One region of the Bacillus sp. JZ34 genome, then DNA from elsewhere that is predicted to be linked to it. Evidence: riboswitches for the same ligand, from Rfam matches in the RefSeq annotation. Region 1 holds a riboswitch; the other holds the start of a gene.

Region 1 (6,042 bases):
CGATTTTTTCGTTAATCTTCGGGTTGTATTTCATCGTGCATGAACCGAGCGGATAAAAGCCCGAATCCACTCCGTGGTTGCGCCTTGATAAAGCCGTATAATGGCGCATAATATCAAGCTCAGACACTTCGGGGAGATCTGCCGGTTCGTCTCTGAGATACGCTTCGTCAAGGACGTCTGTCACATCTGTTTCAGGGACGTCAAGCTCAGGAAGGCTGTAGCCGACCCGCCCTTCTTTTGATACTTCAAAAATAAGCGATTGATCCTGATTATTCATGGCGATCCCCCAATTCATTCATGAATGTATCGATTTCCTCTCTTGTCCTGAGCTCTGTCACGGCGATCAGCATGTGCTGTTTTAAATCCCGATATGAAGCGCCGAGATCGTAGCCTCCGATAATATTTTTCTCAAGCAGGCGTTCATTCGCTTTTTCGACAGGTTCATTGAGCCTGACGACAAACTCATTGAACATCGGCCCGTCAAACACGACTTCAAGACCGGCCCGTTTAGCTGCTTCTTTTGCGTAAGCCGCTTTTTGCAGGTTCTGCCATGCGATTTCCTTGACGCCTTTTTTGCCGAGCGCCGTCATGGCGACTGATGCGGCAAGCGCATTGAGCGCCTGGTTGGAGCATATATTTGATGTTGCTTTATCCCGTCTGATATGCTGCTCCCGCGCCTGCAAGGTGAGAACGAATCCCCTTTTCCCGTTTTCATCTTCCGTCTGACCGACGAGACGGCCAGGCACTTTTCTCATCAATTTTTTCGTGACGGCAAAGAATCCACAGTGCGGCCCGCCGAAAGCGGCCGGTATTCCGAACGGCTGGGCATCCCCGACAACGATGTCAGCTCCCAGTGCCCCGGGCGGTGTTAAAAGCCCGAGAGCCAGCGGATTGGCGGACACGATGAACATGCTTTTCCCTTTATGGGCGATCGGTTCAATGTCTTTCAGCGGCTCAATTCGCCCGAAAAAGTTAGGGTATTGGACGATCACTGCTGCTGTATCTTCGCAGACGGCTTCATCAAGAGCCGCAAGATCTGTTGTTCCGTTTTTGGCAGGGACTTCTACCACGTCGATGTACTGTCCTTTCGCATACGTTACTAAAACCTCGCGCGATTCGGGATGGACGGTTTCCGAAACGACAATTTTTTTCTTTTTTGTATGTCCTGAAGCAAGCATTGCCGCTTCGGCTAATGCCGTTCCCCCGTCATACATCGACGAGTTGCTGATATCCATGCCCGTCAGCTCGCAAATCATCGTTTGAAATTCAAAGATCGCCTGGAGCTCCCCTTGAGAAATTTCAGGCTGATACGGTGTATAAGCCGTGTAAAATTCCGACCGCGAAATCACGTGGTCCACGATGACGGGCTGGTAATGATCGTATACGCCCGCTCCCAAAAAAGAGGCGTGCATCACTGTATCTTTATTTTTAGCCGCGAGTTTCGTCAGCTCTTTTGTGAGCTCAGTCTCGGACTTTGCCTTTTTAATTTGGTATTCCCCTTTAAATTTGACGCTTTCGGGTATATCGGAGAATAGCTCTTCGATCTTCTCGACTCCAATTGCCTCAAGCATTTCTTTTTTATCCTGATCTGTAGCTGGCAGGTAACGGTGCTTCATCTTCAGTCTCCTTTCACGGCCATGGCAAACTTACGGCTGCCGTTTGTAAAATGGGGTTTTCACGATTTTGGCTTTCAAGCGCTTATTTCTGATTTCCACTTCAACGACGGTGTCGAGGGCGCAGGCTTCTTTTTTCAGCAATGCGAGGCCGACGTTTTTCTTTAAGGTCGGCGACTGTGTGCCGGTTGTCACCTCGCCTGCTTGTTCGCCTTGATAATAGACGGCGTAGCCGTGCCTTGGAATGCCTTTATCGATCATTTCAAGGCCGACGAGCTTTCTGTCCGCTCCATGTTCCTTTTGGCTTGCCAGGACGGCTTTTCCGAAGAAGTTCGAGGCTTTGTTTGTTTTGACGGCGAATCCGATGCCGCCTTCGATCGGTGTAATATCTTTTGAGAGCTCCTGTCCGTACAGCGGCAGCTTCGCTTCAAACCTCAGCGTATCTCTGGCCCCGAGGCCGCACGGCACTAATCCCGAATCCTTGCCCGTTTCAAGAAGCAGCTTCCAAATGTAGGCTGCATCTTCACTCCGGCAGTAAATCTCAAAGCCGTCCTCTCCCGTGTATCCCGTTCTGGACACAAGCGCCTGCACGCTGCCGATCGCCGCATCATCCCTGAACGTAAACGGCTTTAACCCGGCAAGATCGCTATCTGCGACCTGTTTTAAAATCGATTCGGCCTTCGGTCCTTGAAGGGCAAGCAGCGCAATCGCGTCAGACACGTTTCGAACCGAAACGTCTCCTTCTTGGTGCTTGTTCATCCAATCGACGTCTTTGTCGATATTGGCTGCGTTAATGACGAGCATGTAAACATTGGCCGCTTTTTTATAGACGAGGAGATCGTCGATCGTTCCGCCGTTTTCATAGCACATGGCCGTATACTGGGCACCGCCTTCTTTCAGTATCGAAACATCGTTTGTCAACAGTTTTTGCAAAAACGGAAGGCTGTCTGTTCCTGTGATTTCGACCTCCCCCATGTGTGAGACATCAAAAAGCCCCGCTTTCGTCCTGACGGCTTCATGCTCCTCTTTAATTGAAGAAAATTGAACAGGCAGTTCCCAGCCGCCAAAATCAATCGTTTTTCCGCCATATTCCTTATAAAGGTCAAATAAAGGCGTTCGTTTAAGCATTCTGCTTCCCCCTTCGCTTTTCAAACTAAAAACAAGTTTGCCAATCATCAGAAAACAAGAAAGATTCCAACATCACCTGGATGGTTCCGCCGCTTTGGACGGCACAAAAAAGGACAGAGAAGCCCCTTTGTCAGTTCTGAGGCTCTCTGTCCTGGCACCTGAAAGTTTACTTTGCATCAAAAGCAAAGATGTCCCCTTTGGTGGTTTGTTAAAACATCATATGATACAAACTCTCTCCAGAGTTGCGTCAAGCAAGAGTTCTTTTGCCTGAGAGATTCACTGTTTCCCCAGCTTGCTCCTTCGGCGCCGCTTTAAGGTTTCCCGCTATCGGTCTCTCCCCTTGCTGTCATTCGCTCATATTCATTTCTTTTCATGGACATACTATATAAAGCTTATGATTTTTTTACTGATGATCTACAAATATCCTACCATCATCACAACAATTGGGCAACAGGAAAAATCATTAACAATTTATTATTTTAAAATAAGAATGTTCGTGTTTTGTTTATTTGTTAGTAAAATCCGTTTTTTTCACGCAAGATTTTCTTTTAAAAAAGAACATTTGAATCTCAGAAGAGAAAGGCGGCATTAGTGATGAGACCAGACATTCATTTCGACAACGAGTGGCCGGAACAGTTCAAAAAGCACCTTGATGAAGACGGACCATGGGCGAATTGGGAGCTTTACAAGCTTTCCTGTGAAGTGCAGAAAAGGCTTGCGATTCCGACGTTTGAAGGCTTGCAGGCCCCTTATCACCTCCCAGGCTTTACCCCGCTTCCCCATCAGCTCGAAGTCGCCCGGAAGGTAGTCGAGCAGATGAACGGAAAAGCCATCTTGGCGGATGAAGTGGGCCTCGGCAAAACGGTCGAGGCTGGGCTGATATTAAAAGAATACATGATTCGCGGGCTGGCCAAGAAAATCTTAATCCTCGTCCCCGCCTCGCTCGTCTCGCAATGGGTGAAGGAACTGCGGGAAAAGTTTTTAATTCCGGCCGTGGAACAGAAAAAAAGCTATGTCTGGGAGCAGTGCGATGTTGTCGTCTCCTCCCTTGACACGGCAAAGCGGTCGCCGCACAGGGAGACGGTTTTGTCGATCCAGTATGATGTGGTGATTATTGATGAAGCTCACAAACTGAAAAACAATAAAACAAAAAATTACGAGTTTGTCCGCAGCTTAAAGAAAAAATATTGCCTGATGCTGACGGCGACGCCCATCCAAAACAAGATCGACGAAATATTTAATCTCGTTTCCCTGCTAAAACCCGGACACTTGGGAAATGAAAGCAACTTCAACAAAGATTATACAAAACAGATCAATTCAGCTGAAGCGCATGAACGCTTAAAGTCCCTTATCAATAAAGTCATGATCAGAAACAGACGGCATGATACCGGCATCACCTGGACGAAGCGCCATGTCGAAACCGTGCCCATTTCCTTTTCTCCTACAGAACAGGCTTTGTATGACGAGATTAAAAAGCTGAAGACAAGTCATCAGCATTCATCAAGCATGTTCTCAATCATGACATTGGAGCGCGAATGCTGTTCAAGCAGAGAAGCTGTCTATATGACGCTGAAAAACATGCTTGACCGAAAGGATCGCGAAGCGCCGGTGATCTCCGAACCTGTCATCCACCATTTGATCGAAAAGGTCAACGAGGTCGCGCAAAATTCAAAAGCGCTGAAAGTTGTTGAGCTCATTCAAGAACTCGATGACAAAGTCATCATCTTTACTGAATACAGGGCGACGCAGATTTATCTGCAATGGTTCCTCCAGCAGAACGGCATCAGTTCTGTACCGTTCAGAGGCGGATTTAAAAGAGGAAAGAAAGACTGGATGAAAGATTTGTTCAGGGGCAAAGTTCAAGTTCTGATCGCGACTGAAGCAGGCGGTGAAGGGATCAACCTTCAATTTTGCAATAAAATCATCAACTATGACCTTCCGTGGAACCCGATGCGTCTCGAACAAAGGATCGGCCGGATTCACCGGCTCGGCCAGGAACGCGATGTTTACATTTTCAACATGGCAACAAAGCATACCGTAGAAGAGCATATTTTAAAACTTCTCTATGAAAAGATCCATTTGTTCGAAAAAGTCGTCGGAGACTTGGATGATATTTTAACAAAAATCGAGGTCGGCAATTTTGAAGACCACCTTCATGACATTCTCTTTTACTCCGCGACAGACGAGGAAATGAAGATTAAAATGGAAAACTTAACCTCTTTCATTTCATACGGAAATGAAGCCGTTTCAAACCAAGAACAGATCGGAGGCTAAAATCAAATGCGTCAGGAAGAAATATATCTGTTTTTAGAACGCTTTTTCATCGCAAACGGCTGCACGATCACCGACAAAAGTTCAGGCCACATGACTGTGCAGCTGACGGTTGAAGTCGATAAACAGATTATGAACAGGCCGTTTTACTGGCACTGGCTCGAAAAGACGGGCGGAGAACCTAATCCGATGAAAATCACGCTGATCACGAATGAAGACGAGGCCCCTTCCGATATCGAAGGTGAGTTTATTCATTTTGGATCACCAAGACTTTTTCAAATTTTCCAGGCCGTGCAAAAAAACGGCAAATTTATTCGCCTTTATGAGAAAATCCGTTCCGATGGAGCCCATATTTCCCTGGAACCGTGGCTCGGCATGAATGTGACGATCTCGTACCAATCCGACATGAAAAAAGATAAGCTTCTGTCTCTCGGCCTTCATTTAATCAGCGGTCAGCTGGTCGAATCGTTTCAAGAACAAATGGAGGCCCGAGATCTCTCTTCACAGATCTCTGACTACTGCTACACGATGTCGCCGTTGATTAAGCCGGAAAGCGGCATTAAACGGCTTGAGCGCTATATCGAACAGGCGGCCAGAAGCGAGCCGCTTGATTGGGCTGAAGCTTCCCTGAAACGCTGGAATAACGACCTGTCACTTTTAAACCAATTTTACGAGGATACTGAAGAAAAACCGGAGGAATACGAAATTGAGAAAAAGGCTCTCCAAACGCTTTACGAGCCTAAAATCGATATTAAAGTTCAAAACGGGGGATTATTTTATTTGCACAAAAAAAATTCAGGATAATTTTTCCGATTCGACAACATTCTTGTTTTTATTCAGTGAGCTGGACTTATAATAGAACTAAAGAGATAGGAGGAACTTTCGTAACACCATTTGGACAAGCTTGGTAAAGTGTTGAGTCTCGGGGTTTATCTTTGTTTATCACAACACGGTTGTCTGAAATACATAATGAAGTATTTTGGGGGGGAAATGTATGAATAAAGATAAAAATGAGAAAGAAGAATTGGAT
Region 2 (6,042 bases), 1.6 Mb from region 1:
CTGCTTAAACGGCAGTATGGCGCTTTTTTATGTTATAACCCATATAAATAGGACTTCACATCATGGCCGACAAACGCTTTCCATATGATCAAATTGTACGGATAGGACCAAGCGGGATATTGCGATTGTCCATTCATGTATGAATTGTATTCCATGACTCCATTCCTCTCGTTCTCATGTCTACATTAAATATAAACCTATAAAAGGAAACGGTTAATCAAAAATAAAGACGGCATACTGCATGCAGTACACCGTCTTTTTCAAGAGATTTAATTTGACTCATCATGTTCTTTTTGTCCTGTTTTTTTCATCCAAAATAAAATAAACAATACAATAAACCATAGAGGAGTCAGCAGCAAGGCCGGGCGAGTCGCATCCGCATACAGCATAATCATGAGAATGACCGCAAACATCGCCAGGACAACATAATTGATAAACGGCGCGAATGGCGCTTTGAATGTTGATGCTGCGTGTAAGTGCGGACGGGTTTTCCTGTATCTAATATGGCTGACAAGAATCACACCCCACACCCATATGAAACAAATCGCGCTGATGGTTGTCACAATGCCAAAGGCTTGTTCCGGTATCAGTTTGCTTAATAGCGCCCCTGCTGACAGGACAATGGTTGATACCCATAACGCGTGACTCGGCACATGGTTTTTATTCAGCTTCGCAAAATTGGCCGGGCCCTGTTTCGTTTTACTTAAATTGTACAGAATCCGGCTTGTTGAAAACATCCCGCTGTTACAAGCAGACGCGGCTGACGTTAATACAACAAAATTAATGATTCCCGCGGCAAGCGGGATGCCGACTAAGCTGAAGGTTTTCACAAAAGGACTTTCCGCTGCATTCAGTTCCATCCAAGGGTTAATACATAATAAGACGATAAGCGCGCCGACGTAGAAAAATAAAATCCGTAAAGGAATTTTATTAATAGCCGATGGAATATTTTTTTTCGGGTTCGACGTTTCCGCCGCCGATACACCTACTAATTCCACACCAACATATGCAAAGATCACCATTTGGAAAGAAAGCAAAAAGCCTGAAAATCCGTTTGGAAACAAACCGCCATGCGCCCAAAGGTTGGTAACCGAAACCGTTCCTGTATGCGTCTTAAACCCGATCACCAGCAAAATAACACCGATGACAATTAACGCAAGAATCGTGATCACCTTTATTAAAGCGAACCAAAATTCCAATTCTCCAAAAAGCTTGACAGTCAACAGATTGAGCCCTAATAAAATGAGTAAACAGATAAGTGCAGGGACCCACTGTGGAATATCAAACCAATATTTCACATAGACACCGACGGCAATCACATCCGCCATAGCTGTCATAATCCAGCAAAACCAATAGGTCCACCCGGTGACAAACGCCGCACGCGGCCCCAGATACTCCTCGGCAATATCGGTTAACGATTGATAACCCGCTTTAGATAACAGCAATTCTCCCAGCGCCCGCATCACGAAAAAAAGCGCAATACCTACAATGAAATACGCAAAGATGATAGAAGGACCCGCCAATTGAATCGCCTTACCGGAGCCTAAAAACAACCCGGTGCCAATCGTCCCGCCAATAGCGATAAGCTGTACGTGCCGATTGGATAAGTCCCTCTTTAATTCCCGCTGTTCCACATCAAACTCCTCCTTACCTCTCTAGTGAACGACGAGCAGTAAAAAAGCCCATAAAAAAAGAGATTGGATGTCCTCCAATCTCGCGGTCATAAGAATATCAAAATATATTTGTGCCGCTGACAATCATCAGCACGACAAATACATATTCGGTACTCTTCTGTCCTTTTGCCTGAGATTGTGAACCCTTCGGCGCCGCAGAATTCCGCGGTCTCTCCAGAAGCTGCTCCTGCTGTAGTGCGACCCACAGCAATCATAGCTTGCATGTATTGAGTTTTTCGATAGAGATAATTACTATCGGATAACTTTTAATTTTAATAGAGGTTGAGTGATTTGTCAATGGTCCTATTTATAGTTAACGCTAGTATTCTTAAACTCACCTATACTAGCGACAATATTTTCCTCCCATTTCTGAGAACGAGACAATGCTGGGATAGAAAGAAATCAATTCCATGAAAGTGACCAAGCCAAAGCCGGGGTACTCTGAAATGCGGTGTCCGATTAATGTTAAAGAAGCCTTCTCAAGCTTTCTCTCCGCTCATCTCAGCGCCTCTTTCCCTCGTTTTGATTGTCTCAAAAAGGAGTTATGCGGTACTATCATATAAAGGTCAATTATTTAAAAATAATGTCATACTTTTAAAATCACCTTATCATGCAAATGCTCGTACATAGGGGGACAGCTCCTATTCTAAAAAGGGGATGGACGATTTTGGAAACCAAATATTTAGATTTACTCGCACAAAAATACGATTGTGAAGCAAAAGTGGTAACGGAAATCATTAATTTGAAAGCGATACTGAACCTGCCGAAAGGCACCGAGCATTTTGTCAGTGATTTGCACGGGGAATACCAGGCATTCCAGCACGTGCTGCGGAATGGTTCAGGAAGAGTAAAAGAGAAGATACGCGATATTTTCAGCGGTGTCATTTATGATAGAGAAATTGATGAATTAGCAGCATTAGTGTATTATCCGGAAGACAAACTGAAGTTAATAAAACATAATTACGATACGAAAGCATTGTTAAACGATTGGTATAAAGAAACGATTAATCGAATGATTAAGCTCGTATCTTATTGCTCTTCCAAGTATACCCGCTCCAAATTACGCAAAGCACTGCCCTCTCAGTTTGCTTATATTACGGAGGAGCTGCTGTATAAAACAGAAGAGTCTGCCAACAAAGAACAGTATTACTCCAAAATCGTAGATCAGATCATTGCGCTTGGCCAAGCTGATAAGCTGATCACCGGTCTTGCATATAGCACGCAGCGATTGGTTGTCGACCATCTGCATGTTGTCGGCGATATTTACGACCGCGGACCGCAGCCGGATCAGATTATGGAAGAACTGATCAACTATCATTCAGTCGATATTCAGTGGGGAAATCACGATGTCCTTTGGATAGGCGCTTATTCAGGCTCTAAAGTATGCCTGGCAAATATTATCCGCATCTGTGCCCGCTATGACAACTTGGATATTATTGAAGACGTGTACGGCATCAATCTGAGACCGCTCTTGAACCTTGCCGAAAAATATTACGATGATAACCCATCTTTCCGTCCGAAAGCAGACGAAAACAGACCGGAAGATGAGATTAAGCAAATCACAAAAATTCATCAAGCGATTGCGATGATCCAATTCAAGCTTGAAAGCCCGATTATCAAGAGACGGCCGAACTTTAATATGGAAGAGCGGCTGTTATTAGAGAAAATAGATTACGACAAAAACGAAATCACGCTGCACGGAAAAACATATCAGCTGGAAAACACCTGCTTTGCGACAGTGAATCCGGAGCAGCCAGATCAGCTATTAGAAGAAGAAGCAGAAGTCATAGACAAGCTGCTATTCTCTGTCCAGCATTCCGAAAAGCTGGGCCGCCATATGAATTTTATGATGAAAAAAGGCAGCCTTTATTTAAAATATAACGGCAACCTGTTGATTCACGGCTGTATTCCAGTTGATGAAAACGGCAATATGGAAACGATGATGATTGAGGATAAACCGTATGCAGGCCGTGAGCTGCTTGATGTATTTGAACGATTCTTGCGGGAAGCGTTTGCCCACCCGGAAGAAACCGATGATCTGGCGACGGATATGGTCTGGTATTTATGGACAGGCGAGCACTCCTCCCTTTTTGGAAAACGCGCTATGACGACCTTTGAGCGGTATTTCATTAAAGAGAAGGAAACACATAAAGAGAAGAAAAACCCGTATTACTATTTGCGTGAAGACGAGGCAACCTGCCGAAACATCCTGAAAGAATTCGGCCTCAACCCGGATCATGGCCATATCATCAACGGCCATACACCGGTAAAAGAAATCGAAGGAGAAGATCCGATCAAAGCAAACGGAAAAATGATCGTCATCGACGGCGGCTTCTCCAAAGCCTACCAATCGACAACAGGTATCGCCGGCTACACGCTGTTATACAACTCCTACGGCATGCAGCTCGTCGCCCATAAACACTTTAATTCCAAGGCGGAAGTGCTGAGCACCGGAACTGATGTCTTAACGGTGAAGCGATTAGTGGATAAAGAGCTTGAGCGGAAGAAAGTAAAGGAAACGAATGTTGGTGAGGAACTCTTGAAGGAAGTAGCTATTTTGGAGAGATTGCGGGAGTATCGGTATATGAAGTGAGGAAATGTGGAGTTCAGGGATCATTCTCTGGGCTCTTTTTGACGGTTTTCCACTTCGTACAGCAAATTGCTAACAAGGTCTGGTTTTCTGCTCGTTCATAGATAAGTAAGCGGCGATTGATCTCGCAGGCATCGTCAACCATGTCACTGTTCTTGAGTTCGCACCGGAGCTGAAAGCGGAGGAAGTCCTGCAAAAACGCCTCTACAGCCTGTCAAACGCGACTGTAGTGAAACATGTACAAACGAAAGAAATTACAGGTGACCTAAACGTAAACGGCATCACTTACGTGGATCGTGAAACAGGCGAAGAACAACACGTTGAACTCCAAGCTGTCTTCGTCAAAATCGGTCTTGTGCCAAACACAGAGTGGTTAGACGGATCAGTCGAGTGCAACCGCATCGGCGAAATCGCAGTCGATAAAGGCGGCCAAACAAGCACCCCCGGCCTGTTGACTCATCACCGTTCACTCCCAAACATCATTCGTAATTGATTATCAATGATAAGTTATTAAACTTGTTTTCATCATAATTAATTTTTTCTTTCTAAAAGTTTTCACTTTCATGAGGGTACTATGATAAGGACACAATTTTTACATTGACATATTGAAAAATGAAATATATATTTATTGTTGATATTGATAATCATTATCGTTTATTTATTTTCATTCTGCGGTTCATACAGCTATTTACTGAAGAATTAAATACTGGCTCTGGAGGACGTTTAATTGTAAAAAATCTCTGTGTAACGATTCCAGATAAAAAGGAACAACCATATCCTGAGGTCAGCGCCAATGTGTTTGAATTGCTATGGCTCTTGTACGGGAGACGGACATGATTTACATCGAGGAGCTGCTCGTTTTTTTCGGATTATATCATTGCATTAAAGACGGCGAAGTCGTGAAGCTGGGCTTGTGAAGAGGCGAGTACTGCGGGAAGTCTTTCAAATTGACCCAAGAACAAATAAACCGAAGTGTGTTACTTACAATTTATAAAGAGGTGAAAATGAGCATGAAGAAACTATTAATCCCGTTTTTGCTATTGCTGACGCTTATGATTAGTGCATGCAGCAATGAAGAGTCAGCAACAAAGGATAGCGGCTCAGCAAAAAAAGAATCTAAAACGATTACATACCAAGCGGAAACAGGACCAATAGAAGTTCCAGCCGATCCGCAAAGAGTTGTTATGCTTTCAGGGTATACCGGAAATGTGTTAGATTTAGGAGTCAACGTTGTCGGTGTAGACACTTGGTCTAAAAACAATCCAACCTTTAAAGAAAAGTTAAAAGATGTTCAAGAAGTTTCAGAAGATGACCTAGAAAAAATTATTGAATTAGAGCCAGATTTAATCATCGCGTTATCAACGGTTAAAAATTTAGACAAATTAAATGAGATCGCTCCTACTGTTACTTATACATGGGGTAAAGTAGATTATTTAACTCAGCACGTGGAAATTGGCAAGCTACTAAACAAAGAAAAAGAAGCCCGAGCATGGGTTGACGACTTTAAACAGCGGGCAGAAGAAATCGGAGAAGATATTCGCACAAAAATCGGCAAGGATTCAACTGTATCTGTTATTGAAGCATATGGGAAAGATCTTTATGTTTACGGTAATAACTGGGCGCGCGGTACAGAAATCTTATATCAAACGATGAAACTAAATATGCCTGAAAAAGTAAAGAAAGACGCATTAAAAGCAGGGTATTATACGTTATCAGCTGAAGTGCTTCCAAAATATGCGGGAGATTATGTCATTTTAAGTAAGTACTCTGATGCGAATA

The links. Region 1 has a riboswitch for glycine ahead of gcvT (glycine cleavage system aminomethyltransferase GcvT). Riboswitches for the same ligand answer to the same signal wherever they lie in the genome.
Region 2: linked by a shared signal. The riboswitch ahead of M1D90_RS00355 (amino acid permease) and the one ahead of gcvT (glycine cleavage system aminomethyltransferase GcvT) in region 1 are both predicted to bind glycine.

The regions. Positions count from the first base shown of each region.
Region 1 is NZ_CP096403.1:1,694,600-1,700,641, reverse strand. It holds gene gcvPB (aminomethyl-transferring glycine dehydrogenase subunit GcvPB) at 1-277, opposite strand, end outside; gene gcvPA (aminomethyl-transferring glycine dehydrogenase subunit GcvPA) at 270-1,616, opposite strand; gene gcvT (glycine cleavage system aminomethyltransferase GcvT) at 1,647-2,741, opposite strand; glycine riboswitch at 2,987-3,091, opposite strand; gene M1D90_RS08700 (DEAD/DEAH box helicase) at 3,336-5,015, shown strand; gene M1D90_RS08695 (YqhG family protein) at 5,022-5,816, shown strand; gene sinI (anti-repressor SinI) at 6,007-6,042, shown strand, end outside.
Region 2 is NZ_CP096403.1:58,441-64,482, reverse strand. It holds gene M1D90_RS00360 (hypothetical protein) at 33-155, opposite strand; gene M1D90_RS00355 (amino acid permease) at 270-1,634, opposite strand; glycine riboswitch at 1,782-1,861, opposite strand; gene fbp (fructose-1,6-bisphosphatase) at 2,341-4,266, shown strand; partial or broken gene M1D90_RS00345 (FAD-dependent oxidoreductase) at 4,376-4,714, shown strand; gene M1D90_RS00340 (iron-hydroxamate ABC transporter substrate-binding protein) at 5,274-6,042, shown strand, end outside.